2 regions of the Mucilaginibacter sp. P2_D11 genome follow, and region 2 is predicted to be linked to the other one. Evidence: riboswitches for the same ligand, from Rfam matches in the RefSeq annotation. Region 2 holds a riboswitch; the other holds the start of a gene.
The links. Region 2 has a riboswitch for cobalamin ahead of AC1DXC_RS08585 (TonB-dependent receptor plug domain-containing protein). Riboswitches for the same ligand answer to the same signal wherever they lie in the genome.

Region 1 (16,411 bases), on a different contig from region 2:
ATATTCCATCCATGCTATCACTTTGCCATCTGCATCTATAAATAAAATGGCATTCCTTGGCTCGTAACATGTTGGCTCATCAATGAGGTTTGAGTTGGTTTTACGTACGGGCGTGTAACTGTAGTTATAAAGGATATCGGTTAGAGTATCAATTCCCGGTTGCGTTAAAAACAGGGTTTCCCGTAACCTGATTGTAGTACCCTTGAAACCACCCAATGATAAGGGAAGATATGCCTGTTTCTTAAGCTCTTCGGCGGATATGGTGTCGGGCCACTTACCAACATCAGTAGGTTGACTGAAACGAATAAGTTGAACCTTTACAGCTTTGTTAAAGGGGTAGAAAGCACTTCGCTGAGCGGCGGTATATCGGGCACTATAAAAACACTCGAAATGCTTGCGATATATAGAATCTTCTACAGCTTGACTGTAGGCTACCCTTTTATGATGCTTTTTGTGCTGGGCCGAAGCCAGAGCCGGCATACACAGGGTTAAAAAAACAATTATGCAATATTTTCTCATACGTGAATCACCACAATATAAAACAAAAACTGCACTTATCTCTGCAGGCTATATATTATCGATGTTCCATTGCTCATACCCCCAGGCGGCAATGGCTTTCAGTACGGGCTGCAGGCTCTCTCCTTTGGCGGTGAACTGGTAAACAACATGCGGCGGCACAACGGCCTCGGCCTTGCGGCTAACCAGATCGTCGGCCTGTAATTGTTTCAGGTGCTGTATCAACATTTTTTCGGTAATGCCGGGGATGGCGCGCCTAAGTTCGCTATAGCGTTTGGGGCCGCTCATCAGTTGGTAAAGAATGATGGGTTTCCAATGCCCGCCTATCTTATTCATTACAAAGCTTACCGGGCATGCCTGCATGCTTAGCTCTTTATTGAAGTTCCAGGTAGAGTTTTCTTTTATCTGTGTCATGGCTGATTACTGCTTACTTAAGGGTAAGTACTTGTATAAAAGTAAGTACAAATATAACTTTGTCTCAACAAATAAAAAATAAAAACATCATGAAAATAATCGTAACAGGCTCATTGGGTAATATCAGCAAACCCCTGGCCATCAACTTAATCAACGCAGGCCATAACGTAACCGTAATCAGCAGCAGTGCTGATAAAGCTGCAGAAATAGAAGCCCTTGGCGGCACGGCAGCCATCGGTTCGGTTAGCGACGTAGACTTCCTCACCAAAACCTTTACCGGCGCCGATGCACTGTACGCCATGATACCGAACGACCTCTCGTCCGATAATTTCCGCAAACATATCGGCGGCGTAGGCCTCAAATATGCAGAAGCCATTAAAGCCAGCGGCATTAAAAAGGTGGTACTATTAAGCAGTCTTGGCGCCCACATTGATGGCGGCACAGGGCCGATATCGGGCATACACGATGTGGAGCAAGCATTTGATAAACTGGATGGGGTTGATCTCCGCATCCTCCGCCCCACTTTCTTTTACTACAACTTCTTCCACAATATCGAACTGATTAAACATGCCGGCATCATCGGCGCCAACTACCCCGGCAACAAACTGCATGTGATGGTGCACCCCAACGATATCGCCGAAATTGCCGCATACGAATTGCAGCAGCCCTTTACCGGCAAAACCGTTCGCTACATCGCCAGCGACGAACGTACCCTGGATGAAGTGGCCTCCGTTTTAGGCAAAGCCATAGGAAAGCCCGATTTGAAATGGGTAGAATTTACCGACGAGCAATCGTTACAAGGCATGCTGCAGGCCGGCTTGCCGCAAGAATTTGCCCGCAGCTACACCGAAATGGGTACAGCAGTGCGTGATGGCATCCTGTGGGATGATTACCTACAACACAAACCCAAATTCAGCAAAACCAAACTGGAAGATTTTGCAGTGGAGTTTGCGGCGGCTTATAATAAGTAATTAGCTTAGCTGCAATGAAAATGGGCCGGTGGATTGGATAATCTGCCGGCCTGTTTCTATTTATTCCTCTATTGTCTCCGTTCCATACTTGAGACCTTGTTTCAAGAAATACGTCCTCAGCATATCATACTTCTGCTCGCAATAGTCAATTGGTTTTGTTTTAGGTGAGCTGTAATTGTATTTTTCACACGCAAAACAAAACTCAATATATTGCATCACCTTACCCTCTGCATCCAGGAAAAGGATAGCGTTCCTGGGTTCATAACACTTAGCCCCCGGCGTTGCGTAACGAGGCACATTTTTAACAGGGGTAAAACCTACATTGTATAAAATATCTGTTAGGGAATCGATACCAGCCGCCGAAAGGTCTTTTAACTCAACAACGCGGCGATAGTTAACCTTAAAATTATTGATACCCATAGGAATGAAGTTTTCCATTACCGTATCCTCTGGAGCAACGGGCGGCTGCTCTTGACCATCCAACACAATGTCACGGTTAGGGGTGAGCGATTCGTAAGATATCAGTCTGATACTTGCCGCCTGCCCGAATGGGAAAAACGCCCTGCGCTGCCCGGCTGTATAACGATGCAGGTTGGTGCATTGCTCGTGCTTTTTAATGAGCTTCTCCTGAGCTTTTGTGGGGTTGTAGATATAAGGTTCGCTGTGGCGCTTCTTTTGTCCGAAAGCAAAACAGCTAAACAGCATTAAGGAAATGATAAATAAGGTTTGGCGCATAAGGTTTATAATTAGCACCAATATAAAACAAAAAAAGCCAATAGCAGCACTATGCAACTTTTGGCTTTATATGTTTGTCAGACGCAAAATATTGCGTCTCTACGTTCTTTTACAACATCCTGCCGTCAACAGGTATTGCCTGCCAGGTGATGATGGAGCATATTATATCCGGCAGCTTTCTGCGCTATAAATTTTTAGTTATTTTTGAAAATACACTGACCTTATGACAAACAGCATCATAGCAATTAAAGGCAACCATTTTGACCGCGCTGCTGAAGTTTTTAAAACTTTTGGATATATAGACTTAGCAAATGATCTAAATTTTGAAAACTTAGAAGATTTGTACACGTACTGCTCATCCAATGTGGTTAGCTTTTCAGACCGGGCGATAACCTTGCGCGGAATTTGGCTAAGTAATTCCTGGACCATCATCTTTGACCCTGAAACTATTGATTTTGCTGATGATGCAGCTTTAAGTGAAATTTCAGCGTTACTTGATGCCGAGGTTTTCACTTTCGTAATTCAAACAACTTCCGGTTCATTTGGCTTTGCAAAATATAAGGCCACTAAATTGCGCTCATTTTTTTCAAGTGGAGGTGTTGTTGATGACAACTTCGGAACACCGATGATTGAAGAAAACGGATTAAATATCAATGCCCGGGTTTTTGTTGACGAGATTGCCGGACTCGCAAACAAATTAGGGATCAATTTTGATGACGGGCACGCACAAAATATTACTTTGAAACAATTGGGCTATAGTGAAGAATTGGAAAAGGAATTGCAAAAATTTGAATCGCTAAGGCAATCGCCACCTGCCGCTGCAAAGCCCTGGTGGAAATTTTGGTAGAAAGTTCCCCTTATCCTAATTAGAGATACGCACCCGGGTATTTTAAAGCAGGCACTGGGCCGATAGCTACAAAAAAAGCCAAAAGCCGCTCTCCGCAACTTTTGGCTTTATATGCTTATCAGACGCAAAATATTGCGTCTCTACCGTCTACAACATCCCGCCGTCGACAGGTATTACTTGCCCTGTAATGTATGCGGCCATATCTGATGCCAGGAACACACAAGCGTTGGCCACGTCTTCTACTTCGCCGGCACGTTTCAGGGGGATGGCTGCTGCCCAGCCTTCTACTACTTTAGGATCCAGCACGTCGGTCATTTCGGTGCGGATAAAGCCCGGGGCAACCACGTTGGTGCGGATATTGCGCGAGCCTAATTCTTTGGCTATGGATTTTGAGAAACCGATGATACCTGCCTTGGATGCTGCATAGTTGGCCTGACCGGCATTGCCCTGCACGCCTACTACCGAGCTCATGTTAATGAACACCCCCTTGCGGGCCTTCATCATTATTTTTGAGGCTGCTTTGGTTACGTTGAAGATGGATTTCAGATTCACATCCAGTACTTCGTCCCATGCTTCTTCGGTCATGCGCATCAGCAGGCCGTCTTTGGTAATACCGGCGTTGTTCACTACAATATCCAGCTTGCCAAAATCGGCTACGATATCGTTGATCAATTTTTCGGCCTCATCGAATTTTGAGGCATCGCTGCGATAACCTTTTATTTGGGTTCCGAAGCTTTGCAGCTCGGTTTCCAGCGCTTGCCCTTTTTCTACCGAAGACAGATAAGTGAATGCAACATCTGCGCCGTGTTCGGCAAATTTCTCGGCTATTTTACGGCCTATACCTTTTGATGCACCGGTTATCAGCGCGGTTTTTCCTTCTAACAATTTCATAATTCAGTATGAGTTTATGGATGGCGAAAGTACGGAATTTTAGGAAAGTTTGCAGTTGGCAGTTTTCAGTTCGCAGTTGGCGGTTCACAGTTCGCAAATCTGTAAAGGTAAGCACTATGAAAACTTTGCACTGCTAACTAACCGCTAACTCACTCCGCGTCTCTCACCCAGGGTTCTTCTCCCGCGAAATGAATTTTGCTATTTGCCTCATCCACTTCAAAATCCCATCGGATGGTATCTGTTGCATCATTGTGCACATCAGAGCAGGTATAATGAAAGTGGATGCCGAATTTGCATTTGCAATAGCCCGTCCGGCTTTCTGTATTGAACCCGCTATCGCTTACCTCAAACGCCTTTACCTCCGGCGAGCCGCCTTCCTTATTGTGGTAAGCTACCAGTCCTTCGCGCATCATCCAATAGTTTCGGCTGCTCCTTTCGCCAAAAAGCGCGCTCAAAAAATCTTTAGCCGCTATTTCCTCGCTTATCAAGCGGTGCAATAACTTATCCTCAAGAGGTAATGAAAACTTCTCCCCCATTTTTAGTACCCCAGGTATTTTTTGGGTATCGGGTTAGTTTTGCTCTCCTCATCGAAATACCAGGCAATTATCCAGAAACGCTTGCCGTCGTTATACATTTCTATGCTGTTGATGCCGCGTTCTATCACCGGGCCATCAGGCGTGTTGCGGCTCTCGTAGGTACTCCAAACATGGTAGATGTTGCCAAACTGCTCCACCTTGCGGCCTATCTCTTTCTCTACGAAACCTTCGCTGGTTAAAAATTCGTCGCTGCGCTTGTGAAACTCTTTCAGCGTCATATATTCCAGCACTTTGCTGCCATCTTTTTTGGTGCGCACCATCCCGCAGCGCGGATCGGGGATATGCAGGCTGCTATCGCGTTGGTAAACCGGCTTCTCGCCTTTCTTTACCGTTACCACATCGTAATAGGCTTTCATGATGCCATCCAGCGTGCTTACGTTATCGCCGTATTTGGTTAATACTTGTGCCGATGCAGGGCGGATTGCTACTGTCGTAATGAACAGCAGGAAGATGATTTTTTTCATTGAAACTTGGTTTTATGAGGTTAAAGATAAAAAGATTTAGGGATGATTGGCAAAAGGTATAATGGCTCAACCCGCAGTTACCAGCGAATTTGGTTGACTCCACAAGGCTGGAATTTCCTGGAAAATCATAGCTGAAATCCGCTCAAAAGCTGGAAAAAACTAGAAATTATTTTGATGCCCGTAAATGCGGAATTTAACTAAAAACCCCGCTTCCGTCTAAATTTCGCCCTTTTCACACTTTTAGAAAAAAACCTAAAAATTAAGAAAAACACCGAAAAACGCAGGAAAAACACAGATTTTTTTAGGCGTTTTAGCAAATTCAGGCTCGATAAAGAGGCAACAAACCGGCGTGTATGCTTTTCACTGGTCAGCCAAATCTCACCCGAATTTGCTGACATTTCTATAAAATAATCCTGGACAAAACACCACGCGCCCAAAACCATGTTTTCAACGTTTACCTTATCCCTCACCTCTTGCCCTAAGGCAACAAAAACCGTCCTCTTACCCATATTAAAACATCATCCCTATATTTACCCCAGTTCTTTACTTTATTTCAAACTTGAGGTTCCCGGGTAATACCGGGATTAATAAGGAACCGTGTGTAAATCACGGGCTGTCGCGCAACTGTAAGTAACGCACCAAGTTATTGCCATTATCGCCCATTGTACCACCAAAACGGTATGAGAAGGGCGGCAATAACGTTACAAGCCAGGATACTTGCCCCATGTTTTAAGACAATGCTTTCGCGTTATGAAGCAGTAGTCAGAGATAAAAACAGATATAGCGGGCTCTGCCCTTCCGTGCTGTTTCGTCTTTTATTACCACTCCCCACGAAAGCATACCGAAAACCGTAAGGAGCATTAACTCATCATTAATGTTTAACCAAAAAAGTTTTATGCGTATGCTCAAAAACAACCTCGGGTACCCTCGCGTAGGGGCCCACCGCGAACTTAAAAAGGCCAGTGAACAATACTGGGCCGGCACAATCAGTCGCGATGACCTGTTTGCCACAGCCAAGGCCATCCGCCGGCAAAACTGGCAGCTGCAGCAGGATGCCGGTATCGACCTCATCCCCTGTAACGATTTCAGTCTGTACGATCTGGTGCTGGACACCTCGCTGATGCTGGGCGCTATCCCACAACGTTACAATCCTGTGCTCACTCAAAATTCAAAAAACAGCGAAATCGACCTGTATTTTGCCATGGCTCGCGGCTATCAAAAAGACGGGCTGGACATTACCGCCATGGAAATGACCAAATGGTTTGATACCAATTACCATTATATCGTGCCCGAATTCACCGCCAATCAGCAGTTCCGTATTTTTTCTGAAAAGGTATTCGAAGAATTTAACCTGGCTAAACAGGCGCTGGGTAGTGTGCCAAAACCGGTATTGATAGGCCCGGTGAGTTATCTTTTATTGGGGAAGGAAAAGGAACCGGGGTTCGATAAGATCAGCCTAATCAAAAAGCTGGTGCCGGTTTATATCGATATCCTTAAAAAACTGCAAAATCAGGGTGCCGTGTGGGTGCAGTTGGATGAACCTTTCCTTACTATGGACCTGTCCCGGGAAGAAAAGGACGCCTTTATTTACGCCTACGCGGAAATAAAAAAGCATTGCCCAAACATCAAGACCCTGCTTACTACCTATTTCGACAGTCTTCACAAAAACACCTTCCTGGCGGTTAGTTTACCCGTTTGTGCCCTGCATCTCGACCTGGTGCGTGCACCCGGGCAATTAGATGAGGTATTAAAACTAATTCCCAAACAACTTACCCTCTCCCTGGGCGTGGTTGACGGACGCAACATTTGGAAGAATGATTATATCCGTTCGGTTGGCTACATTAAAACAGCAGTTGCCGCCATTGGTGCCGACCGTGTAATGATTGCGCCAAGCTGCTCATTGCTGCACACACCGTTCGACCTGGATTTGGAAACCACCATAAACCCCGAGATAAAAAACTGGATGGCCTTTGCCAAACAAAAGCTAAACGAGGTGAAGGAACTGGCAGAAATTATGGAAGGCAATACAGCTTTACTGGTAGAGAATATGAAGGTCCTTTCTGCCCGCAACCTTTCAAAACTGATACATAAGCAAGCCATCAAACAACGTGTGGTGGCCATAACCGATGCAGATGCCACCCGCGTAAGCGAATTTGCGGCCAGGCAGAAAATTCAACAGGATAACTTTAAGCTGCCGCTGTTCCCCACAACCACTATTGGTTCATTCCCGCAAACGGACGACATCCGCCAGCTGCGGGCCAAATTGAAAAAAGGCGCTTTATCGCAGGAGAAATATGATGCCGAAATTGAGCAGGCTACTTTAGGGGCCATCCGCTGGCAGGAAGACATTGGTATTGATGTACTGGTACACGGCGAGTTTGAACGCAACGATATGGTGGAGTACTTTGGCGAACAGCTCGACGGTTTTCTGTTCACTAAAAACGGATGGGTGCAGAGCTATGGAAGCCGCTGTGTAAAACCCCCTGTAATTTATGGCGATGTGAGTCGCCCCTGCGATATGACCGTGCGGTGGACCAGCTTTGCCCAGGCCAATACTAAAAAACTGATGAAAGGAATGCTTACCGGGCCGGTAACTATTTTACAATGGTCGTTCGTGCGAGATGATCAGCCCCGCTCAGAAACGGCCAACCAGATAGCACTGGCCATTCGCGATGAGGTTGTTGCACTGGAGGCGGCAGGCATTAAAGTGATACAGATAGATGAGCCCGCCATACGCGAGGGCCTGCCCTTACGTAAAGCAGATTGGGATGGCTACCTGTATTGGGCAGTGAAAGCCTTCCGCATATCGGCAAGCGGCGTGCGCGACGAAACGCAGATACACACCCACATGTGCTATAGCGAGTTTAACGATATCATCAGACATATTGCGCTGATGGATGCAGATGTGATCACCATTGAAACCTCGCGCTCGCAAATGGAACTGCTGGAAGCCTTTGCCGATTTTGAATACCCTGCCGAAATTGGCCCCGGCGTGTATGATATCCACTCGCCGCGTGTGCCCGCTGTCGACGAAATGGTGAGCCTGCTGGAGAAAGCTGCCCTATTGCTGCCGGTAGGCAATATTTGGGTAAACCCCGATTGCGGCCTCAAAACCCGCAAATGGCCCGAAACACAAGCCGCCCTAAGCAATATGGTCGAAGCTGCAAAAGTCGCGAGGGAAATCTTCAGCAAACAAACCGTTAATTAAACCCCTACCCGCCCGGCGCACAACCGGGCGGTTTTATATTTATCGCATGACCGTACAAGAAAGAACCCAAGCCGCCGAAACACGCATTTTTAAAGCCGTTTTCCCCAACACCACCAACCATTACGATACCCTGTTTGGCGGCACCGCCATGGCGCTGATGGATGAGGTGGCCTTCATCACCGCTACCCGTTTCACCCGCAAAACCATGGTAACCGTGTCATCCGACAGGATCGACTTTAACCAACCTATCCCGGCGGGTACCATCATCGAGTTAGTGGGCACGGTATCGCACATTGGCAATACCAGCTTAAAAGTATTGGTAGAAATTTATGTAGAGGAGATGTACAGCTTTAATCGCCAAAGAGCCATCACAGGCACGTTTACCTTTGTAGCGATTGATAAACATAAGAAACCGGTGAAGGTGTTAGAGGGTTGAAGTTTTACAAATTCTCCTGGTATTCCTTCTGCAGCTCCAGCAAACAATTGGCGCAGAGGCAGCCATCATACAGCTCGCTTACGTACTGTACTTCGTTTATGCTGAGTTGTACGGTGCTGCATTGGCATTTGGTGTAGGCGTTTGCCTTGCATTCAAATGCCGCTTCGCAGCGCTCGCAATGTAATATTTCGTGTTTGGCGGAAATCATTTTATTAAAATCCGGAAGACGGAAAGACCGAAAAGTCCGGGAGATTTGTTTGGCCCGAAATTCGGGATTATCTCGGCTTTCTTTATCACACAAACGTAAAAGGCCCCGATACTTTGCAGTATCGGGGCCTTTATTATCCTAAGGCAATTATGCCGTTGTTGTTTAAAAGCTGTAAGTAAGGAATATGTTGCCTGCTACCGAGTTGAAGCCCTTGGTGGTGCTGCCGCCCGAGCGCGAATTATAGCTGCCGCCAACTACGCCCAGGCTGTAACGCCCCTCCAGCGCTATGCCAATGCTTTTGCTCAGCATAAAGTTGAGCCCAACTTTAGGGGCTATGTAAGTGGTTTGGCCGTTCGATACTTCTTCGCTACTCGAAAAATTGGCATCGTCTACCGTTACCTTGTAACTTACCAATACAAAACCGCCGTTTACGCCGCCATAAAAGTTAATGTCGCCGGCCGATAGTTCGTAGGCAATGCCAAGGTACGCGCCAATGCCTTTGTATTTACTAAAAGTTGCGCCGTAGTAGTCGGTACCCTCGTAGCTTATCAGCATGGTGTCGGCTATTGGCTTATAGCTGCGGTAATCTATAGTGCCCGAATAAAGCAGGTGGTCCATCCTGCGCATTACGCTAAACCCGAAAGTTGGCGAGCCTTTGTAGCTATCTTTTAAATCGCCCATCGGCGATTCGTACCCGCCATTGAAGGCCACCAGCCAGCCATCCTGCCGTACTGCGCCGCCACTGCTGCGGTTACTGCCGCTCATTACATCGCCATCGGCATTAATGCCGCGTGTTTGCGCATCGGCCTTAAAAAAAATAAACACGGATAAAACCAGGGAAAAGATAGTTACGCAACGTTTTGTGCGCGGTTTGTTTTGGCAGGCCATTTGCGTGATTAGGTTGTATAATACTATTGCCTAATTAACGCAATTATTTTGATTTTGAAGAAAAATAATTCAAAAGTTTAACTGCGAGGGTCTTCAAAGTCCAATATCAATCCCTAAAGGGAGTTTAATACAAAAGGCCCCGGATGGGGCCTTTTGTAAATTGTATTAAGCGTTGTTATCTTTAACCGGCACAGGTATGGGTTTGCCGGCATCTTGGTTTTGCGCCTCTTTAAAGTCTTTCATGCCTTTGCCCAGGCCACGCATTAACTCGGGTATTTTTTTACCGCCGAACAATAGCAAAATGGCAACTAATATTAAAATGATTTCCGGTGCTCCTAATCCCATGGTGTTGTTTTTTATTAGTGAATTTACATGTATATACGCAAATAACGGTGATACGATTTTAATAACAGCACGTTTCTGAATAAAAGTCTGATTCTACGGAATTAAAGATAAGTCTGTGGATATCATATATCGATTTTATTTGCATATTTATGACGGGACCGTACTCCTCTTCAACCTTATGCAATAGCTTTATGATAAACATTGTAAAACTTTTCAGCTACCTTGCCATACTGATCATCACACACCCCTGTTTTTCGCAGGTTGGCAAAAAAAACCTTCCCAATCAAATCATGATATCGCCTTTGAGGCTGGTGGATTTTATAAACCCCGGCCTTGATTTGAGCTACGAACGGATTTATGGCAAGAGATTCACCACGCAGATTGCGGTTGGCTATATGAAGCCCTTACTTGGCGTAACTTCTTTTGATAATTACCATGGGTGGCGTTTCGCAGTCGAGCAGAAGTACTTCATCGCCACCACTAAGCGCAAAAGAATATACTGGGCGATTGATGCTGTTTACCTGAACGCTGATTACGACTATGAAGGCTCTTTTCGCAAGGATACAGCGAAGGCATCACAAGCTTACACGGATACTTACCATACCAACAAACGCACCCTCGCTTTCAACATCAAGCGCGGCATACAAATCCGGCTCAGCAGGTTCGTGCTTGATTTAAGCGCAGGTATCGGTATAAAACATAAAATGGTTGAACGTACCGGACTTAGCAACCCCAACGCCATAGAAATGCTGCCGCACGATTGGAATATTTACGAAATAACCAATCGCCCCGGAGATTATGTTACCATCAGCTTGCCCGCTAATATTAGGATTGGGTACCGGTTTTAAAAAATATCCCGGGAGGCGATGTCGTCGCAACTGAGCTTTGGGCGTTGCGGTGAGACATCACGATAAGCGGAATTGCCCACCTCGAAATATGCAAGCTGATTAAACTTGATTGGCTATAACACCAGCCAAAGGCCAAACGGTGTCCTAAGGGCCGTTTTTTGTTATATTTGTTCACCAGATTACTAAACATCAACCCTTATCAACATGAAAAAAATAAAATCAGTCGCCATTGCTATCGTTCTCGCTGTATTAAACTCTTCATGCAGCCATGAAACTGGAGTACAGTTAGCTTATAGCGGTACCGTTACATTTAACCAGGACAGTACGGCAATAAAACGGTTATCTCAAAACGGATTTATTAGTTACACCCATGATGACGAAAAAATTGTAATTGAAAACGACACTAAGGGTGGGGTATCCTATAGTTTTAACGGAAACGATAAGCAGGACCAACTCGACGATAGTCAAAAGCTTCTTTTAAAGGCTGCCATAGCTGGAGTAGTTAAAAGTGAGCGCGATAAAATTAATGAAAAGCACTAATGATTTCCGTGTATTGATTCACGAGCAATTAGCCCGTGGTCGCTGTTATTGGCGTACCACTTAGACCTGCCAAAAGTTGGCAATAATGCTGACGAGACACAGTCGGGCGCCGCTTACTATCCACTAACTTATGGTGAGGAACGAAGCTAATCTCCCGATTTGCAGGGGGAATTTGCAAGGCGGCCTGTCCTGCGTAAAGATTGCCACGCTTCGAAAAGATGATGGGGATTGCTACCGCAGGTTTCCAACCTCTTTCCACCGCGTAATAGCAATGACGATGGGAGAAATGACACAGGGGAGCGCAAACAAAGAGCCCCGATAGCATTCGCTAACGGGGCTCTTTTGTACTCATAAAATTCCTTATGCTTTTTTAGCCGCAGGCTTTTTAGCTTTTGCTTTCGGTGCTTCGGCAGGCGTTTCTGCTACTGCTTCTGCCACTGCAACTTCTTCCTCTTTTACCGGCGCTTCTTCGGCAACGGGCGCGGTTGGCAATGCTTCGCTGAACAAAGGCATATCTTTTAGTATCAGGAACCAACTGATGATTTTCTTCATGTCGCTGCCATACACCTTTTCCTCATCGTGGTCGGGCGCAACTTCGCGGAAGTACTTGCGCATTACGTTTGCATCATCTTTAAGAGATGGTAGGCCTGCGGCAGTTTTCATACGTTCGAATACGTCGACCAATTTAATGTCTTCATCCAGCCCGAAGATGGTTATCTCATTCAATGCGGCAAGCTTAGCAGTGCTAAGGTTAACAATCAGCTTGGTTTTTTGCGCATCAAGGCTTTCTAAAACGTAACCGGTTTTGTTTTGCGCAAGCGCTTTCCATAAACCCGGCTTGCCCGATACGGCAACAATTCCCTGTAAATTCATTTTTTAGTTTATTGGTTGATTAGGTTGATTTAGTGAATGGTTTCCGAGTTCAAGCTCTCTCCATTTACCTAATCAACCGTTCACTATTTTGTCGATTTATAAGTGAACGGTTTGCAGGTAACTACTCTCCACTCACTTAATCAACTACTCTCTATTCTTCAATTACTTCTACACCTAAAATCTTATCGCCCTGGCGTATATCGTCAACTACGTCAACGTTCTCTACTACCTTACCGAAAACGGTGTGGTTGCGATCCAAATGCGCAGTGTTTGCACGGCTATGGCAAATGAAAAACTGTGAGCTGCCGGTGTTGCGGCCAGCATGTGCCATTGATAACACGCCACGATCGTGGTATTGGTTTTCGCCGGTTAGCTCGCAATCTATTTTGTAACCAGCGCCACCTGCACCGGTACCTGTTGGGTCGCCACCCTGAACCATAAAGTTAGGGATAACGCGGTGGAATATAACGTTATTGTAAAAACCGGATTTAGCCAGCTTCAGAAAGTTAGCTACGGTGTTAGGTGCATCCTTGTCGAAAAATTCAACAGTCATGTCGCCTTTTTCGGTTTTGATTATTGCTTTGCTCATCTTATTTTTAAATAGGGTGCAAAGTTAAATAAAAGAAGCACAAACCAAAATAGGGTGCTGTGATTGCGAAAGGGAAGGAGCCGGGCTAAAGGAATCTGATTCGATAACTTTTTAAATTTGTCGAATCTTGATAGTATCTTTATGTAACATGGAAAATGAATTGTCGGCAGCCGGCTTACAAACTAAGTTAGAAGAACTGACGCCAATTTTAATTGATATGGCCCGGGAAGTGGCCTGGAATAAGATCTCATCAAATTGTTTGTATATCCATTCGGAAATCAAGATTGATGATAAAGACCCTAATTTCCGCAATAATACCATGAAGCCACGTAAGCTGGAGGGTATAATGCCTGATTTAAACGCCTTTTACCCTGATTTTTATGATATCAATTTATGCATATACAAGGCATCAAAACCCGTTACCATCATTGATGTTCGCTATTATCTTAAATCATCGCTCGACCCGGAGTACTTTGAGAAAGTAGTTAACGACACACCAATGTTACATTGTAAAGTACACCGTCCTAATTATGCCGGTATTAGCAGCGCTCGATTATTCGATATCAATTGGCAGCATAATACAATATGGCATCGCTTAGATAAATTTTTGCTTAAGGCTAAATTCCGGCTGACTCTTATGCTATAGGAATTACCAAACTTAAAAATCCTCGAATCTTGATATTCGGCCGATGCAGGCTATCGGCTATTTATAATAGTCGTTCTTCTTTATCAGGTATTCGTAATGCAATAGCTTTGTGCCGTAATGATCAAAATCTACCTCGTTTACTTTAACAGCGCCCAGTTTACCCGTGGCTTTTTGCGATCGGATATTGGTAGCCGCGATATGGAACAGCACATTATCTACGGTTTTGAATCCATGCTCCATCAATAAATTTTTCATGGCCGAGTTGTAAGCTCCGCCCCAATACTTACGGGCCAGGAAAGTGTAGCCGATAGCCACGCTGGATTCCGCAGGCCGGTAATCGTACAATCGCGTGCAGCCAATAATATCGCCGGTTGCTTTGTCGATAACCAGGAAAGCGCTCTGCGAAGCCACGGCATCATTAAAGTAAAGTTGGAACACCTCCTTTTTATAGCGGTCCTTAACCGGGTGCAGCTCCCATATCAGCGGGTCGGAGGCTACCTCGAATAATATGTCGAAATCCCGCTCGTGCAACAACTGCAATGCTAACAGTTCGTTCTCTAATTTGGTTGATTCGAGTTCAAAGATTTCCATTATACCGGTTTATATGATACCATGCAAAGCCCCACCCTTGGCGCCCATCTCATCTACCAGTTTTTCAACTTCCGGGTCTTTTATCAATTCGGGGGCGTGGTGCGGCTTTATGCGGGCATCTATCATCAGCGGGCCGTGGCAGCCCCAGTGTTTGTGTTCGGTAAAGCTGTTGATACCATAAATATCGTGCGAGGGGTTGCTACGCGTAAAGGTAACCCATACAAAGTTATTGATGTTTTGGGCGGTGAACGCAGCATCGTCGCAAAGTACCATCAGCGGCAGGCCGGATAGATCCATTTCGCCGAAATGTTCCTGCATAAATTCCAGCATCAGGGGCATATCGCTGGCGCGGATATTTTTGGGTACTTCTACCGCCAGTACACCCGGCATCACCATTTTATGGTTTACAAATGGGCGGGGCAGACTGAACGATGCCGGCATCTCGCTCCAAAGTTCGCGTTTTATATCCCCGGCTACCGTAAGAGCCACCTTGCTGCCGCTGTTGAGGCCCTCGCCACTATAATCGAGTGTATCGATAGAGGTTTTGGTTTGGAAGTGCAGGTCGCGGCCGAGGTCTATCCGCTGCAGGATGTGCTTCAGGAAACCACCTATATCGTTCACGTCCAATGTGGGGTCATCTTCTTTGGCGGCGATGAACAGGTATTTGGCCAGGCTCAATTGCCCCTTGCCCAAAATATGGTTGGCTATGGTAATAATTTCCTGTGGATGGCGCTCCTTTACGTAAGGCGTGTAACGCTCACTGCCGATGGCAAAAAGCAAGGGGTGAACACCAGCGGCATCAACGGCATTTACGGCATGCAGACCGGGTATTTCCTTAGGGATGGCACTGCCCGTTATCTCGTGTATCAGCGCGCCGAAGCTGGTATCTTCCTGTGGTGGGCGGCCCACTACCGTGAAGCTCCACACCGCATCCTTACGATGGTAAACGTTATGCACCTTTAACAGCGGAAATGGGTGAACGAGACTATAGTAACCCAGATGGTCGCCAAAGGGGCCCTCGGGCTTATTTTCCATGGGCATTACGGTGCCGGTAATTACAAAGTCGGCATCGGCAGATATGCAGAAACCCTCGGCATCGTAAAAATAACGGAAGCGGCGATTACCCAAAGCACCGGCAAAAGTCATCTCTGATAAACCCTCGGGCAGGGGCATCACGGCCGCAACAGGGTGCGCAGGTGGCCCACCCACAAATATGCTCACTTTAAGCGGCTGCCCTTTGGCATTGGCCTTGGTTTGGTGTACGCCTATGCCGCGGTGCAGCTGGTAATGCAGGCCTATTTCTTTATCGGGGATATAATCGTTCCCGCCTAACTGTATGCGGTACATGCCCAGGTTGGCATTCATAATGCCCAGCATATCGGCATCCTCGGTATAAACCTGCGGCATGGTTACAAAGGGGCCACCATCTTTCGGCCAGTTCACTATCTGGGGCAGTTCGCCAATGGTAGTACGCCCGAAATTTATCGGCGCGCCTTTGCCAACCTTCATGGGCAGTGCGGATAGTGCCGTTAAGGCGGTATTGGCATACTTAAAAGGATGTTTGATGGCTTTTATCGGGTCGTTTTTGATATCAACCAGGGTTTTTATCTTATCCAGCGTATCCCTGAAGATGAACCGCGACCTATCCAGCGTGCCGAAGAGGTTTGATACCGCCGGGAATTTGCTGCCTTTCACATTCTCGAACAGAATAGCCGGTCCCTCGTGCTCGAACACGCGGAGGTGTATTGCCGCCATTTGTAGGTATGGGTCAACCTCTTCTTTTATGCGGATGAGGTGCTTGTTCT
Region 2 (16,411 bases):
TTTTTATCGCGTTATCCAAGTGTGCCGAAAGGAAGGATTATATTATCCGGTACGGGTTATTCGGAAAACGTAACCGGCGTGGGCGCCGATAGCCGTTTCACCAGTTGCCTGTTAGCCTTGCATAACTATGCCTATTGGGCAACCCGCACCACCGCCGGCTGGGAGGCTGATTGGCGCAGCCGGATGGGCACCTATAAAAACCGCACGGTAGTAACCGAATATGGGGCGACCATGACAACCGGTAAAAATTACAACGGTTCGCAGTCAGATAATGAAGTGGCTTACATCGTAGGCTCCTGCAACGTGTTCAGAAACGATGGGGTTGCCAGCGTTTACTGGCCTGGTTTGCGCGATGATGATACCTACAGCATTCAACGGCGTGGCGGCTCGGGCACCAGTATCACCATGACAACCACGAATGCTTCCGGCGTTTCGAGGATAAGATACGGTTGGGGCTTGTAATTTTGCCGCAATAACAATGCTGACGATGAGTATTTAAGCAACAATGGCCTCCGGATAATCGGCGGCCATTGTTGCTTGCTACCCCTTCGTCATTGCGAGCGATAGCGTGGCAACCCTCGGCAAGCAGAGCAGCTTTGCAGGTCCGCTCTGCTTGCCGAGGCTTGCTTCGTTCCTCAATGACGCGGTGGTTAAGGTTTTATCCAGGATGTTAAACCTAATAATTATTCCCCTCTGCATTCGGCCATCGCCTTTGCTGTTCAACTTCATCACCTGCCGAAGTATTGGTGTTGTTTTGAGTAATCTGCTCTTCCTGTTGCGCAGCTTCCTGGTAAGCAGGCTCTTCCTCCTCAATAACAATACTCTCAATTACATAGGCTTGCGGTTCTTCGAAAGCTTCGGCATAAGGAGTGCTGCCGCCTTCAATATCCATATATTGCTTAAAGTTGCGCACATCGTTATCAACCATGTTCTTGAAAACGGGGTTCAGCACATGCGCTATGCCGCCGCCAAAGCCGCCTGCCGGTGGGCGGTACGAGATGGTAATATCTACTAAAGTGCCCGCGCCATCTTCGCCGTCCCGGAAACGCACTTTGCCGGCGTTATCAATCAACGAACCGGGCAGCGAGCTCCAGCCAATCATATAACCCGGGTGGTCGTGTACTATTTCGGCATCCCAGCTAACGGCCGGTACGCCGAGGGGCAGTTTCAACACCCAGTGCGAGCGGGTATCGTCAATCAGTTCAACGCTTTTCAGGTGTTTCATAAACAGGGGCAGGTTATCCAGCTTACGCCAGAAATTATAAACTTCCTGCCTTGGTTTGTTGATAAAGTAGGCTGAACGGATGTTCACGTTGACCGGTTCGGTGGAGTTGCGGCCCATGCTCGAGTACAATGCGCAATGCCCGGTGATGCCGCGGTTAAGCAGGTAACCGCCTGCGCCAATTTTGATGATGCTGGAAAAGGGACTTTTAAAAATCCTTTTTAGGCCGGAAAGGGCCAGTTTAGTGCCGGTTGCTATAGATATGGTGCGTTCGGCAACGGATAAATTTATGCTTTCGCCCTGGTCTTTTGCCGGGCCGCGATATCTGTTTATGCTTACTGTTGTCATGTTGGGTAAATAATGGTTTACCCTTTTTTAACAGTTGTAGCATCCCGAAGTTTTCTTTTAGTTAAATAATATTCAATTGCGGTAAGAAAATTTAAATTTCTTAAGGTCGGGCAGCTGTTTTTTAGGACGGGCTAGCTCGTATTGCATAATTAACTGGCCAAGGTTTTTCATGAAGGGGAGGCACACGGTTTTGTACTCGTATTTATTATCGTTCAGGATACCGTCTTCGTTAGATTGTACTACAGCCGTCAGCATAAATTCCACCTTATTCTTAAAATCTACGATGTAGGCGTTGTCGATATCGTACCCGTACGAGTCGCCGATTTTGTTGAATATCCGCACATCGGGGTTGATGGTTGCCAAACTATCGCTCCCGTAATACAGGAATTTGCAGTAGGCGGGGTAAAATTCGGGCGTAGGATATCCGGGTTTGCTGCTTTCGGTAGGCAGCATACTCATGTATTTATAGATGAATTTGTAATCATCAGAAGTTAGATTGAAGCGCTGTTCTACAGGGAAGGTCTCCGGGAAAAGCAAGCGGCGGAGCACCATTTGCTGGTTTTCGATGGTGTAAACATTCAAATTAGCAAAGCTGAAAGGCTGCATAATGAGGCTGTCCTTGCGGTTGAGGTAGCCTTTACCCTGTATCATGTTCTCCAGCGTCATGGGGTAGTTGAGGCTGTCGCGCATGGCGGCTTTGCTATAGAGCAGTTTTGTGCCGTCGTAAAAACCAACGGGGTTGGTATTGCGTGCGCTTTCGCCGCCATCGCCCACAGCAAGCCTGCCTATAATACGGGTGTTGTTCAGGCCGTATTTCTTCAGCTTTTTATTGATTTCGGCCCTGCCGATGAACTCATACAGCCGGTTATAGGCATCGTTATCGCTCACCAGCAGTATCTTTTTGATATAGTTATCTATGGATGGCAGTCCGTTGCCAGCCGAGGTATCGGCAAGCACCCGACTTTGCCCCGCGTAGGCGCTATCGGTAAGCATGGCGGCTTTCTTTAGTTTTTTAAGGCCCAGTTCGTTCACTTTCTCCAGCGCGAAGATGGCCGTTGGCAGTTTTACCGTGCTGGCCGGATAAAAATAACGGTTGGCATTAAGGCGGTAACTGTAGGTGGTAAAGTGCGGTACGTTGTCCTTATCGCGGTCTATTTGCGTGTACAGTATCTGCACCTCGTTTTGGGTGGGGTGTTTAAGGATGCCGCTGAAAAGCTCGGGATGCGCCTCTAACAGCGTTTTTAAGAATACGGTATCGGTTTGCTGGGCCGAGGCGAAGCTTGTGATAAGGGTGAAAAAAAGGAGTAAGCGAGTTATCATATGTGCGTATTAATTATATTCTGCATAATGTCTGAACTCGAATTTTTCGTGTTTAATTGATTTAAAATGGCACTCAAGAGGGCTACGCCGTTTTAAGGAATTAAGGGAATTTTCAGAATTTAAAAAGGTAGCTTAATCATTCTGTGCATTCTAAAAATTTCTTAAAATTCGAGTTCAGATAAATAGCTTATATCGACGATGGAATTGCGCCAAGCCTGCAAGCCTGGCGGATAGTTTCCACGTTATGGGCAACATTCAATTTTGTTTATTATTGCCGCATCCTCTCGATTGTAATCGCCGCCTTTTCGGTTAAGTGCCGTATATTGAATATTGCGAAAAGCGTGTTGTTTAATGATGTAGTACCTCACAACCCCTCTTTCATTCGACTTGTCATCCATGAAAAACAAATAGCCTTGCATATAATGATTTGCATCTTTCAATATTTCAGTTACCTTATCAGTATTCGCTTTTGATACATTTCTTTTTATAACAAACACTTTAAAATGATTTTTAAGCGTATCTAAAAGGCCTTGCATTGCCCCATAATGCTTATGGCTTAAGGTAAACAATAGGCTGTCAATCGGCTTATCTGAGGTAAGGAGATAAATATTGTCGTAATAATTGCCACCCAACTCCACTAAGTGTGATTGATAAATCTCATTAAAAACAATTACCTTTTTATATCCGTCACTATCCTTCTTCTGACATTTGCTATCGATGCTTACGCTGGAAAGTGAAATTACTAATAGAAAACATCTAACAAAAACTGTCATATAAAAGATAATTTAGGACGCTTGTCGCGGCGTGTTGGCAACATGAATTCTGTTCATTCTAAAATTCTGTAAATTCTGATTCAGATACTTGCCATAGGATAAATATACAAGCTTTTGTTTGCGGATGCTAAACCTTGTCGTACTTTTACGCCGCTTAAGGTTCCCGGCGTTATAACCGGGATTAAAAGGGAATACAGTGAGAATCTGTAACTGTCCCGCAGCTGTAAGCTCCGTAACTAATGTCCATTCTTTAAAGCCACTGTTCGCTAACCAGCGAACGGGAAGGCAGGGCAAAGGGGAGCAAGTCAGAATACCTGCCTCAGCATTATATTATTCATAGCTTTCGGGGATTGAAGCTTGAGTGTGAATGCTCTTCATTACAGTGTATTTCCATTCTGTTCATTTCTTGTATGCTGTGGGGTTACTCACAACAACATGAAAAAAAATTACGTAATCGTTGCTGCAGGCCTGGGGCTTGCGCAACTGGCGCTGCACAGTACTGCAGCCCGCGCCCAGGACACCACCCGGGCACTCAACCAAGTGGTAGTTACCGCTACCCGCTCACCAAAAAAACAAAGCGAAATAGGCAGGGTGGTTACTACCATCAGCGCGCAGCAAATTGCCCAATCGCAGGGTAGGAGCCTGCCGCAACTGTTGAATACGGTGCCGGGTATCACCTTTTCGGGTGCGCAAAATGCGCCGGGTGTCGGTACTTCGGTGTTCTTAAGAGGCGCATCGTCGGGCAATACGCTGATATTGATAGATGGTTTCCCGGCCAATAATGCCTCATCCATCGATGGTAGTTACGATTTGAATGCTTTCCCTTTAGACCAGATAGACCATATCGAGATACTGAAAGGCAGCGGCTCTACGCTTTACGGCTCTGACGCGGTTGCAGGCGTTATCAACATCATCACCAAACACCCGCAAGGGCAGGGGCTGAAAGGTAACCTGCAGTTTGTGGGTGGCAGCTACGGCACCTTTAAAGAAGCGGCGGGATTGAACGGCAAATTGAAGAATACCGGCATCGCCATCAATCTGTCTAACACCGATTCTAAAGGTTTTGCCGCCGCTACGGATGCAACGGGAGCAGGCGATTTCAAGAAGGACGGCTTCCACCAACGGTCGGCCAGCGTGAATGTGGATCAGCAGATCACCAACAAATTTGTGCTGAACGGCAACCTGCAAGTTAGCCGCAACAACGGTAACCTGCCGTATGGAGGGTTTAAGGACGATAAGAATTTTGATTATAAACACACATTCGTATTTGGCGGCTTAGGCGCAAAAATACAACTGCCAAAAGGCTTGCTGAACTTTAACGTAAGCCAAAACACGGTACACAATAACTTCATCAACTTGCCGCCCGATAACGGCGGCACCCACCAGGAAACAAAAAACTATGGCCGTATTACCAATGCTGAAGCAGTTTTAAATTATAGCCTGGGCAAGTATTTTGATATCACCAGCGGCGCAGGTTATAAGTACAGCTATACTAATCAGCATAGCCTGTTTGAAGTGCCGGGTTATAACCCGGGCCCTAGCGATACAGCCGCCCATAGTGGCATCGGCAGCGTGTACACCTCGTTGTTTTTCAAGTCGGATATCTTCCACATGGAGTTAGGTGGCAGGTATAATCACCACAGCGCATTTGGCGATAAGTTTACCTATACCATCAATCCATCGTTATTGCTTGCCGATCAGTTTAAAGTGTTCGGTACCATTGCGTCTGCCTTTAAAGCACCATCTCTTTATCAGCTTTCATCGGAATACGGCGACAGCCGGTTGAAGCCAGAATACACTCACAGCTACGAGGCAGGGTTTGATTGGGAGGTATTGAAAAACACCTTATCATTCAATACTTCATTTTTCAAACGTAACGCTAAGGATGTGATATACTTTGCAGACACCGCTACACCTCCTTTCGGTATCTATAAAAACGGCGCTTTGCAAAAGGATAAAGGCTTCGAAACCGAGCTGAAATACCACGACAAAAAGCTTAGCGCATCGGCATGGTATGCCTATGTAACCGGTAAACTAACCGATGCCGACGGCGCTATGACCAACAACCTGTACCGCAGGCCTAAGAGCACTTTCGGTGCCAACGTATCGTACCAGGTAACCGCCGATTTCCTTTTCGGCGTAGTGTACAAGTACACCGGCAGCCGCACCGAGCAGGATTTTGCTACCTTCCCGGCGACTATCGTAACGCTTAAAAACTACAACCTTTTAGACCTGCACCTGCAATACAGCGCCACTAAAGAGCTTAGCCTTTTTGGCGACGTGTACAACCTGCTCGATACCAAATATGTAGATTGGTTGGGTTACAACACGCGCCGCGCCAACTTTATGTTGGGTGCAAACTACCGGTTTAAATAGTTTTCATTTTACAATGGATAATCAATAAATTTGCTTCATATACAAAGCTATGTCATTACAAAAAACCAATACCCGCAATACCGTGCTTATCCTGATGATTATCGCATCGGTAGCTATGCGTTTGCTTACGTTCAAATTCCAATGGCTGAGCAATTTTACCCCGCTGGGTGCCATCGCGCTGTTTGGCGGTGCCTACTTTACCGATAAGTGGAAAGCCTACGCGGTGGTATTGGTATCGATATTCCTGAGCAATATCCCAATCAACTATTTGTATTCTCCTACCGGCCAAATAACCTTGTTTAGCGGCAGCGATGTTTATATGTACGGATGCTTTGCGCTGATGATATTTGTGGGCAGCCTGATTAAAAAGGTGAACGTGTTGAACGTTGCATTGGCCGGCATCGTGTCGGTTCTTATCCATTGGTTAGTGATGGACCTACCTTGGTTGTACGGCACTTTTTACCCGCACACACTGGCAGGTTATGGCACCTCTTTGGCGGCTGCTATCCCTTTTGAAATGAACATGGTTTACGGCGACCTGCTTTTCGGCACCATCCTTTTCGGCGGTTTCGAATTGGCTAAAAGCAAATACACCATATTGCAAGACAAAAAACAACTGGCGCTTTAGCGTTTATTTTCGATATTTTAGGGGCGGTTTTGTTTGTGCAAAACCGCCCTTTTTTTGTAAGATTTCTAAAGATTTTTGAAGAAATTCAAAGGTTTTTTAAGAGAAAAATAACACCAAATTATGGAAAACATCGTCATCCTTACCGGCTCGGGTATCAGCGCAGAGAGCGGTTTGAAGACCTTCCGCGACAGCGACGGCCTGTGGGAAGGGTACAATATCGAAGACGTTGCCACCCCCGAAGCCTGGGCCCGCAACCCTCAAATGGTGCAGCAATTCTACAACGAACGCCGCAAATCGGTGCTGGAGGCCCAGCCCAATGCGGCCCATTTTGCTTTGGCAAAACTAGAGGAAAAGTACCACGTAACCATCATTACCCAGAACATAGACGACCTCCACGAGCGCGCCGGATCTACCAATATAGTACACCTGCATGGCGTAATCACACGCTCGCAATCGAGCCTGAATCCGAAGCTTACGTACCCCATAAATGGCTGGGAAATTAAGATGGGGGAGACCTGCGAGCTAGGTTCGCAACTGCGGGCGCATGTGGTTTGGTTTGGTGAAGCAGTGCCTATGATAGAGACCGCAGCACGCATTTGCAGCGATGCGGATATCTTCATTTTGGTGGGTACATCCCTTGCCGTGTACCCTGCGGCAGGCCTTATCAACTACGTTCCGCGCCAGGTAACCCGTTACATCATCGATCCGAATATCCCGGTATCATCGGGCAGTCGGGTGGTAGAAATGCCTTACAAAGCAACGGTAGGCGTGCCCATGCTGGTGGAGGAATTGATGAGTAGTTCATAGATGATGGTTCATGGTTCATGGATGATAGTTCATGGTAAGATGTGGCCGTTGGAAGTGTTAAGTTGAAGGAGGATTGTTGCGAAAAATGACTTTGATTTTCGAATATCCGCACCCGATTTAGGCCATTTTTATTGCCTATTAATCATCCGAATGGACCATTATCCAAGCACTATGAACCATCATTTATGAACCAATAACCGGAGCTACCATGAACTATGAACCATCAACTATGAACCAAAAATGCATCTTCAATTGGAGCGGCGGTAAAGACAGCACACTGGCCCTTTACCATTGTCTTAACAACCCCGAAATCGACATCCGCTATCTCGTCACCACCATTAATGATGCCGTTGATAGGGTGTCTATGCACGGCGTTCGGAACGAACTTTTGGAGCAGCAGGCCGCCCAAATCGGCATCCCTTTGTACCCCATCCGCCTGCCCGAAATGCCGGGTATGGAGGCCTATGACAACATCATGCGCGGCCACCTGGAGCACCTGAAAAGCGAGGGGATAACCCACTCCATCTTCGGCGATATCTTCCTGGAGGACCTCAAAAACTACCGCGATGCGCGTCTTGCCGAGGTGGGCCTAACCGGTATTTACCCCCTCTGGAAACGCGATACACGCGAGCTTATCGACGAGTTTTTAGGCCTCGGTTTTGGTACGGTTATCGCCTGCGTGCAAGAGCGGCTGGAGGTATTTTTGGGGCAGGAAATGGGGGAAGGGCTCATCGCCGATTTGCCCGATGGGGTAGACGTTTGCGGCGAAAATGGCGAGTTCCATACCTTTACTTTTAAGGGGCCGATCTTCAAAGAGGCGATAGGCTACAAAACAGGAGAGCGGGTTTTTAAGGAATACAAAGCCCCTGAAAATACCAGCGATAGCTGCGTGAAGGATACTGATAAAAAAACCTCCGGTTTCTGGTATATCGACCTTTTACCCGCTTAACCTCCCATTTATTTGGCAATTTTAAGTGCCAAATTTAATTATCGTGTAATTGATAAATTATTTATTTACCAGCACTTTATATAAACTTAGATAAATATATTATTTAAATAACGGCGACTTCTGACGGTAAAAACGAGCTATTTTGCCAAATTAAATTCTGTTTCACTGTTTTTACAAAATTAAAGTGTTAATTTACAGCAATTTAAGTGCGTTTGTCTGATTAGTAATTGTACCTATAGAATGCTTCGCGATAATCTTTCAGCATATCGGCAAAACGGGCGGCAACGGTCTTTAAAAATTCCTCGTCGAGCAATTCGAACACGCTGTTCACGCCATCGGTCAGGTCCATTTCGGGTATCTTGTAACTCTGCTCCATGCTCCCCTTCTCAATCTTCACGATGAACTTTTGGTTCATGTTCAGGATGGATATCTTGAATTCGGGGTGCGGTAGTTCTGCTATTATTCTCATTTTTTTATTTCGGATTTCGGATGTGAGATTTCGGATTTAAGCGAATATTTATTGTTGATTTTTTGTAAAGTCATTCTTTGTTTTCTAGGTCTAATTTTCTTTCTTGTGGCAAATCCGAAATCGAAATTCCGCAATCCGCAATTCCTTCCAGCGGGTTCCTCCCATTCAATGTTCCGTTACTTTCCATGATGGCGAAACGGGCAAAAAGTTCTTCGCTGTACCAGCCCTCGCTGCGCGTTTTTTTGATGACCTCTGCGTGCTGCTGGCTGCCATAGGCAAAGGTCTTCATGTGCTCCATGCTCTCCCAAACAGAGAAGGTAGCTTGCCGGTAAACAGGCGCCTCGCCCACGCCGATGGACGTGATGTAACCTGGTGCTTTCGTCATCAGTTGTGCTACCTCATCCACATGGCTCCAGAAGTTTTTCAGCCTACTGGTTTTGATGGTAGCCCGGGTAAGCACGGCCATTGGCCCCGTGCCTGGTTTAGCGTCCGGTTTGCCGAAGGGCTCCTTGCCATCCCATTTTCCATGGCTCATCACCGGTCGGCAAAGTACCGTCCATTGTTCCCGTCCCAGCACTTTCCACCACTTGCAAACGAAGGATTCTCGGCGGAACTGCTCGTAATCTTCGCGGGTGTCCCATACGGCTAAAAGGCCCCATTGCTGCCAGTCGGGTTGCAGGTCGAAGGTGCCGTTGCGGCCCGAGCCAAGCAGTTTCCAAAAGCTGCAGCCGGCCTGCATAGCCATAGGCAGGCGATGTACGGCCATGGCCAGCAGGGCAAAGGGCACGAAGCTTTTTCGGTAACGTATAATGGTGAGGCTAACGATCATCTACCGCGAAATAAAATATTAAATATGAGATTAGGCTTATTTAGTTTTGCACCTTGCTACTTACTTTTACACCATGGCAGAAGACCTTAAAATAACCGCCTCGGCAGATAAGGCCGAACAATATAAATCGCTCATTCCGCAGATTGAAGCTTTGCTTTTTGGCGAGCCTGATCTGGTGGCCAACCTGGCGAATGTTTGCGCCGCGCTAAAGGAACAGTTCAAATGGTTTTGGGTGGGCTTCTATTTGGTGAAGGGCGATGAGTTGGTGCTTGGCCCGTTCCAGGGGCCGGTGGCCTGTACGCGGATAGGCAAGGGCAGGGGCGTGTGCGGTGCGGCATGGGCACAGGCTGAAACGCTGATCGTGCCCGACGTGGAGGAGTTCCCCGGGCATATTGCCTGCAGTTCGCTGTCCCGCTCGGAGATCGTGTTACCGCTGTTTAAAGATGGCGAGGTAGTAGGGGTGCTGGACGTGGATAGTTCGGAACTTGCGGAGTTTGACGAGACCGACGCGCAGTACCTGGCTGAAATTGTAAAGCTGATTAAATTTTAATGGCGAAGGTGTTTTTGATTGCCGGCCTGGGTGCGGATACGCGCCTGTACCAAAATATTATTTTGCCCGAAGGTTACGAGGCTGTACCCGCCGATTGGATAGCGCCTGCGGAAATGGATACTTTAACCACCTACGCACAAAAGCTTGTAAGCCACTACGCTATCGCTGATGACTCGATTGTTATCGGCGATTCGCTGGGTGGGATGATCGCAGTGGAAATTGCCAAGGAGGTAAAGCTCGCCAAGGTGATCCTGATATCAAGTATCAAGACCGCCGATGAAGCGCCCTGGTATTTTAACTTCCTGCGCTATGTGCCCATTTACAAACCCATCCCCGGCACCCTGTTCAATAAGCTTGGTTTTTTGGCGGGGCCGATATTCGGCAAGATGTCTGCCGATGAACGGAGTTTGTTCAACAGCATGCTGAGTAAATCCTCGCCCGTTTTTTTGAAATGGGCCATGCATGCGGTCTTGTATTTCAACAATACCGAGCCGATTGCCAACTTATACCACATCATCGGCGACAAGGACCAGGTGTTCCCCTGGGAGAAAATCAAAAACCCAACGGCTATCATCAAGGGCGGCACACACATCATGGTGTTTGATAGGGCGGATGAGATAAACCAATTGCTGGCCGGTATCCTGAAAAAACCATGAAGCTACCAGAGGAATATTACTTAAGCAGCGACGTTGTGGCCCTCAGCCGCGACCTTATCGGCAAATATCTTTTCACGTGTATCGATGGTGTAACTACCGGCGGATACATTGTTGAAACAGAAGCCTATAACGGCATCATAGATAAAGCTTCCCATTCGTACGGAAACCGCATTACGCCTCGCACCAAAACGATGTTCGAGCAAGGCGGCATTGCTTACGTGTACCTTTGCTACGGCATCCACGAGATGTTCAACATCGTAACCTCGGTAGCGGGCCAGCCCCATGCCATCCTCATCCGTGCCATCGTACCTACCGACGGGCTGGATGAGATGATGCAACGCCGCAATATGGATAACCTGAAACCCAATATCACCCGCGGCCCCGGCTCTGTTGCGAAGGCTCTGGGTATATCGCGCAAAATAAACGCCTGTAGCCTACAAAGTGATATGATATGGGTCGAAGATCGCGGATTGCATTTTGATACCTCTGAGGTGGCCGCAGGGCCCCGTATCGGCGTGGATTACGCCGGGGATGATGCGCTGCTGCCGTACAGGTTTTATTTGCGCGGGAATGCTTTTGTGAGCAAGCCCAATAAATAAGATTTCCTCCAGGTGGTGAATTAAGGCCTGTGGCGGGCGGAAGTGGTTCGGGTGTGTTCGTGGCTGTTAAATGATTTTTGATGCCTTAGGTGGCGTTTTGTGGGCCTGTACAGGTGCGCGGGGGCTTAGTCCTTGGCCGTTGGAAACCCCTGCAAACCAGCAATCCGATATTTTTCACGAACAACCCTAACAAATACCTCATTCCTGCGTATATACCTCATCCAATTGCTGAATGAGATGAGCACACACCCTACTACCGAAAACCTGAAGTACTTCCGCGACGAGATCAACGAAGTCAAAATCGCCATGCTGACCACATACAGTGCGGGGCGTGGTTTCAATAGCCGCCCTATGGGCACGGCAGATGTAGATGTCGAAGGCAATATCTGGTTCTTCACCAACGAGCACTCCGAGAAAGCCAGCGAGATATCCGTAGAAAACTCCATATCCCTTACGTACTCCGACCCGAAGAACCACACCTACCTCAGCATCATAGGCGAAGCCGAATTTGTGGACGATAGGCCACTGATGGGAAAATTATGGAATCCCTTCGTAAGCGCCTTCTTTCCGGGCGGACTCGACGACCCGGCACTCATCCTCCTGAAAATTACGCCAACCGATGCCGAGTATTGGGACAGCGATAGCAGCAGCATGGTGGTGCTGTTCACCATGCTAAAGGCAGGCATAACCGGCCATCGGGCAGATGGGACGATAGAGATGTAGAAGGGTTATTTGAATATCGAATACCGAACGCTGAATTTTGAATGATGAAGATTCGAGCTTGGGTTACGGAAAATAAAACACCCGTCATGCTGAAATTTTTTCAGCACCCCATCATAAAAGTCGCCACTATGCCTATCCGCTATGTATGCCGCCCACCTGCCGCGTGGGGTGCCGAAACAAGTTCGGTATGACGATCGGTGTATTGAATTTTAATGGAAACGTCATTTTGAACTTGTTTCAAAACCCCATCATAAAAGTGGCCACTGGGCTAGCCCACTTGCATGCCGTTGACTTGCCGTGTGGGGTGCCGAAACAAGTTCGGCATGACGATTGGTGTATTGAATTTTAATAGAAACGTCATTCTGAATTTTTTTCAGAACCCCATCACAAAAGTAGCCAAATGCTAAGTCGCCTTGTATGGTGGTAACCTGCCGCGTGGGGTGCCGAAACAAGTTCGGTATGACGCTGTATCTATGTTTAGATAAACCTTATAAAATATTATCAGTCAAAACTTTAACAGGCAAATCGTGAAGCATTTTTAGCTCTCCTTCCCCTTCATTATTCATCATTCGAAATTCAGTGTTCGATATTTTTCTCTATATCCAACAGCAATTCTTCCAAATCATAATAAACTTTCAGTCCCAGGTTTTCTGCAAAGGCTACGTCGCCGTCGGCACCTTTTGATGCACCTTCAATCCTTAGGATGGCATCGCATCGGGTGATCAGCCGGCGGGCAATGGGGTAGGATATCTCCTCGTAAATTTCGTCACCAGCGTATTTGCAGCCCGCCTGTTTCAAAAGCGGCAGCGCGAACCACTCGCCAATGATTGGGATATGCCCGGCGCGGAACAATGCCAATGCAGGTTCTTCCATACGCTGCAGGTTTTGAGCCATCAGGATGGGGTCGTCGTTAGTGCCCGAGCGGTATGGCCCGGCGATGAGGATGGTTAAGGCTTTCTTCATGATAAGAGCTTATTGATTTGTGCGTATTGTAAAAGGATAACGGTTTTGGCATCGCGTATCTCGCCGTTGGCAATCATAGCCATTGCATCGGAGAAGGGTAGTTCCATCACTTCGATGTTCTCATGCTCGTCTGCCGCGCCGCCGCCTTCATTCACTTTCATGTCGCTATCGTACTCGGCCACAAAAAAATAAAGAATTTCGGTTACCGAACCGGGCGACATGTACAGCTCGAATGCCTTTTGTACAGACCGGATCTGGTAGCCCGTTTCCTCCTCCGTTTCGCGGCGGATGCATTCCTCGGGGTTGTCATCGTCCAGCAGGCCGGCACAGCATTCTATCAGCATACCATCCTCATTGCCATTGATATATGTAGGTAGCCTAAACTGCCTGGTAAGTATTACCGAGCCTTGTTTAGGGTTGTATAGCAGTATAACCGAACCATTGCCGCGGTCGTAAGCCTCGCGTACCTGGGTTATGGCGCTGCCGTCTTTTTGCGTACCTTCAAAGGTTACCTTTTTAAGGGTGTACCAATTGTTGGAGAGTATCTCGGTTTTAAGGATGTTGATATTGTCCATTTTTAATTTGAACGAATTTGATTGATAATGATTATATTTGAACAAATTACCGAATAATAAAATGAACTTTCAAAAAAGGAAGCAAAAAATTTTTGAAGAACTGGATGCCCAGGGCGAGGTAGACATCAAAAAGCTGGCTACCGAATTAGGCATATCCGAAATTACCGCCCGGCGCGACCTTAACCAACTCGCTGCCGATGGCCTGTTGTACCGTACCCACGGCGGGGCCGTAAAGGTTAACCCGCAGGAGCGGCCGCATGCCTTCGTCAATAAAGCCGCGCAGAACGCTGAAGTCAAAGACGCCATTTGCCGGGTAGCCGCCGCGCAGATAGAGGACGGCGATATTATTTTTATGGATTGCGGCAGCACGGTTTTCCGGCTGTGCCAGTTCATCAGGAACAAGAGGATAAAGGTGATAACAAATTCGCTGCCTGTTATTTATGAACTTCAGGATAGCGGGGTTAGCCTCAACATTATCGGCGGCGAACTGGACGATGCCCGCCGGGCCATGCATGGCACCATAGCCAACGAGCATATTGCCCGCTACCGGGCCACCAAAGCTTTTTTAGGGGTAGATGGCATTTCCCTCAACGGGCTGTTCGCCAACAGCGAAAAAGAAGCAGGCATTACTACCGCCTTTGCCGCCAATAGCGCATACACCTACCTGCTTTGCGATGCCGGCAAGATAGGCCGCGAAACATACTTGAACTTTGGCAGTTTGGATATGGTGGATGCCATTATTACTAACGCCGGTGAAGAGGCGATGCAAGGGTATGAAGAGCAAGGGGTAAAGGTGCTGCGGACGGCGTAATAGTCAGACGTCATGTTGAACTCGTTTCAACACCCCATCATAAAAGTAGCGACCTTGCACAGCCATTTTGCATAATGGCTACCTGCCGTGTGGGGTACCGAAACAAGTTCGGCATGACGGATAAGTTTATTCTTCCGCCGCCCTAAAAAACGAAAACGAGGAATGCCCGTATTTTCTTTGCTCCACAAAAGCGGGGTGGTTACTTAGGTTCTGCAGCGACTGGTGCTCTACTATCAGCAGGCCGCCTGGTTTCAGCAGTTGCTTATCGAAAACGATTTTGGGTATCTCGGGGATTTTGTTGAGGTCGTAAGGTGGGTCGGCAAATACCAGGTCGTACTGCTCGGTCTCCATATCCAGATATTTGAATACGTCGGCCTTAAAAGTCTGTATCTGGGTAAGGCCGTGTTGGCGGCTGGTATCCTTTAAATAAAAAACGCATTGCTGGCTGCGGTCCACACTGGTAACCTGCGCTGCGCCTCGCGAAGCAAACTCGAGAGATATATTGCCGGTGCCGCTGAAAAGATCCAGCACGGTGATATCTTCAAATTCAATTTGATTAAGCAGGATGTTGAAAAGCGCCTCTTTAGCCAGGTCGGTGGTAGGGCGTACGGGCAGATTATTTGGCGGGTTAAGCCGCAAGCCCTTTAATCGGCCGCCTATGATGCGCATAGCGATAAAGCGGCAAGGCTCAGTATTTTATGCGGGATCACCTGCTGTGGTAACACAAGCACCTTGATATCATTGATGCGCACAATGCCGAAAAATTCGGCCAGGTAAGTGAAGCTCTTGTCGGAGTCGTTGATGTCGCCGCTGAGCACTAAGGTTAGCTTTTCGGGCGTCAGACCCAGTTCATCGGCAACGAATGCGGCAAAGTACGCCAGTTCCTCGTGGCTCTTGTAGGCAAAGGTGTTATAAAAACGCAACCCGTTGTAGGTAAAGTTCAAAATCTCGACCACGCCATTCTCTATGTTCAGGTACAAATCTGTACTGGTGGGGTAGTTGCTGGCAATAGCCTGAATCCATCCCTTGGCGCGGTAAACAATGGTTTCGTTTTTGAAAGTACCCCGAGATGCTGCTGCGGCTTCCTCTACTTTATAAATAATGGTGTTCTTGCTGTCCAGTGGTTGGGCGTACACCATATCGTTCTCCTGCACATCCAGCAGGCGGGCAACGTTGGCGGCGTATTCATTATCGAATAAGCTTTCGGGCATCAGCGTAAAGCCGCCCGCGGTTAAGCCGGTTACAACTTTTTTATAGTCGGCAGTAAGCACTTCGCGTAACCGCTGCGGCGTGGCGAGTTCGGCCAGCGGGCAGTTTTCGGCCCAGGCCAGTAATTTTTTATCGTGGGCAATGGCATAGCTGAAACTATGCGGGTCAATCTGTAACAACAAATTGTAATCAGCAGCCTCGCTAAGGTTAAGTTGCTCGTCGGTGTATTTGTAGTTGTGCTCGCTCATGCAGGGTTTAACAAAAGTAATATATTTTCGGCTTACTTAATTAAGATAGTTGAGAGGATTTTTTGGGCAGGAGGGCTGCCTGGCTGAAATAGAGAGGGAGGTTTTAAATGGATTTTTTTGAGATAGCCGGCAGCGGCGCCGGATGTAAACCCGTAATGGGACTAAGTACCCGAAGGGTAAACCCGATACAGGACGGCATAGGGTGTGTCAATTATAGGTGTTCCACTTTCATTAAAATGTATTTTTTATGCTAAATTTATAACCTATTAATAATAAGATAATTGTGTAGTTTATCTAAAGAGCATGGGTGTTCCAAAGTGTTCCATGAAAAACCGTAAAGTGCTGACTATCATTGT

Region 1: another riboswitch for cobalamin. It lies ahead of metE (5-methyltetrahydropteroyltriglutamate--homocysteine S-methyltransferase); the one in region 2 lies ahead of AC1DXC_RS08585 (TonB-dependent receptor plug domain-containing protein).

Annotation. Positions count from the first base shown of each region.
Region 1 covers NZ_JBFUEA010000019.1:54,958-71,368, reverse strand. Annotated here, with positions in the region: gene AC1DXC_RS23935 (hypothetical protein) at 1-519, opposite strand, end outside; gene AC1DXC_RS23930 (winged helix-turn-helix transcriptional regulator) at 568-930, opposite strand; gene AC1DXC_RS23925 (NmrA family NAD(P)-binding protein) at 1,020-1,901, shown strand; gene AC1DXC_RS23920 (hypothetical protein) at 1,962-2,636, opposite strand; gene AC1DXC_RS23915 (hypothetical protein) at 2,860-3,483, shown strand; gene fabG (3-oxoacyl-[acyl-carrier-protein] reductase) at 3,631-4,374, opposite strand; gene AC1DXC_RS23905 (hypothetical protein) at 4,524-4,862, opposite strand; gene AC1DXC_RS23900 (hypothetical protein) at 4,913-5,434, opposite strand; cobalamin riboswitch at 5,980-6,173, shown strand; gene metE (5-methyltetrahydropteroyltriglutamate--homocysteine S-methyltransferase) at 6,336-8,642, shown strand; gene AC1DXC_RS23890 (acyl-CoA thioesterase) at 8,689-9,078, shown strand; gene AC1DXC_RS23885 (cysteine-rich CWC family protein) at 9,083-9,286, opposite strand; gene AC1DXC_RS23880 (hypothetical protein) at 9,449-10,111, opposite strand; gene tatA (twin-arginine translocase TatA/TatE family subunit) at 10,340-10,519, opposite strand; gene AC1DXC_RS23870 (hypothetical protein) at 10,711-11,367, shown strand; gene AC1DXC_RS23865 (hypothetical protein) at 11,572-11,907, shown strand; gene AC1DXC_RS23860 (DUF5606 family protein) at 12,268-12,780, opposite strand; gene AC1DXC_RS23855 (peptidylprolyl isomerase) at 12,932-13,369, opposite strand; gene AC1DXC_RS23850 (hypothetical protein) at 13,518-14,015, shown strand; gene AC1DXC_RS23845 (GNAT family N-acetyltransferase) at 14,073-14,606, opposite strand; gene AC1DXC_RS23840 (UbiD family decarboxylase) at 14,616-16,411, opposite strand, start outside.
Region 2 covers NZ_JBFUEA010000005.1:9,321-25,731, forward strand. Annotated here, with positions in the region: gene AC1DXC_RS08565 (cellulase family glycosylhydrolase) at 1-462, shown strand, start outside; gene AC1DXC_RS08570 (SRPBCC family protein) at 677-1,570, opposite strand; gene AC1DXC_RS08575 (serine hydrolase) at 1,643-2,890, opposite strand; gene AC1DXC_RS08580 (hypothetical protein) at 3,133-3,663, opposite strand; cobalamin riboswitch at 3,804-3,999, shown strand; gene AC1DXC_RS08585 (TonB-dependent receptor plug domain-containing protein) at 4,099-6,039, shown strand; gene AC1DXC_RS08590 (DUF6580 family putative transport protein) at 6,089-6,667, shown strand; gene AC1DXC_RS08595 (SIR2 family NAD-dependent protein deacylase) at 6,788-7,474, shown strand; gene AC1DXC_RS08600 (Dph6-related ATP pyrophosphatase) at 7,683-8,423, shown strand; gene AC1DXC_RS08605 (hypothetical protein) at 8,644-8,892, opposite strand; gene AC1DXC_RS08610 (DUF3291 domain-containing protein) at 8,963-9,721, opposite strand; gene AC1DXC_RS08615 (GAF domain-containing protein) at 9,795-10,271, shown strand; gene AC1DXC_RS08620 (alpha/beta fold hydrolase) at 10,271-10,927, shown strand; gene AC1DXC_RS08625 (DNA-3-methyladenine glycosylase) at 10,924-11,526, shown strand; gene AC1DXC_RS08630 (pyridoxamine 5'-phosphate oxidase family protein) at 11,764-12,249, shown strand; gene AC1DXC_RS08635 (DUF4406 domain-containing protein) at 12,826-13,212, opposite strand; gene nudK (GDP-mannose pyrophosphatase NudK) at 13,209-13,787, opposite strand; gene AC1DXC_RS08645 (DeoR/GlpR family DNA-binding transcription regulator) at 13,849-14,598, shown strand; gene rsmD (16S rRNA (guanine(966)-N(2))-methyltransferase RsmD) at 14,725-15,267, opposite strand; gene AC1DXC_RS08655 (DUF3822 family protein) at 15,255-16,055, opposite strand.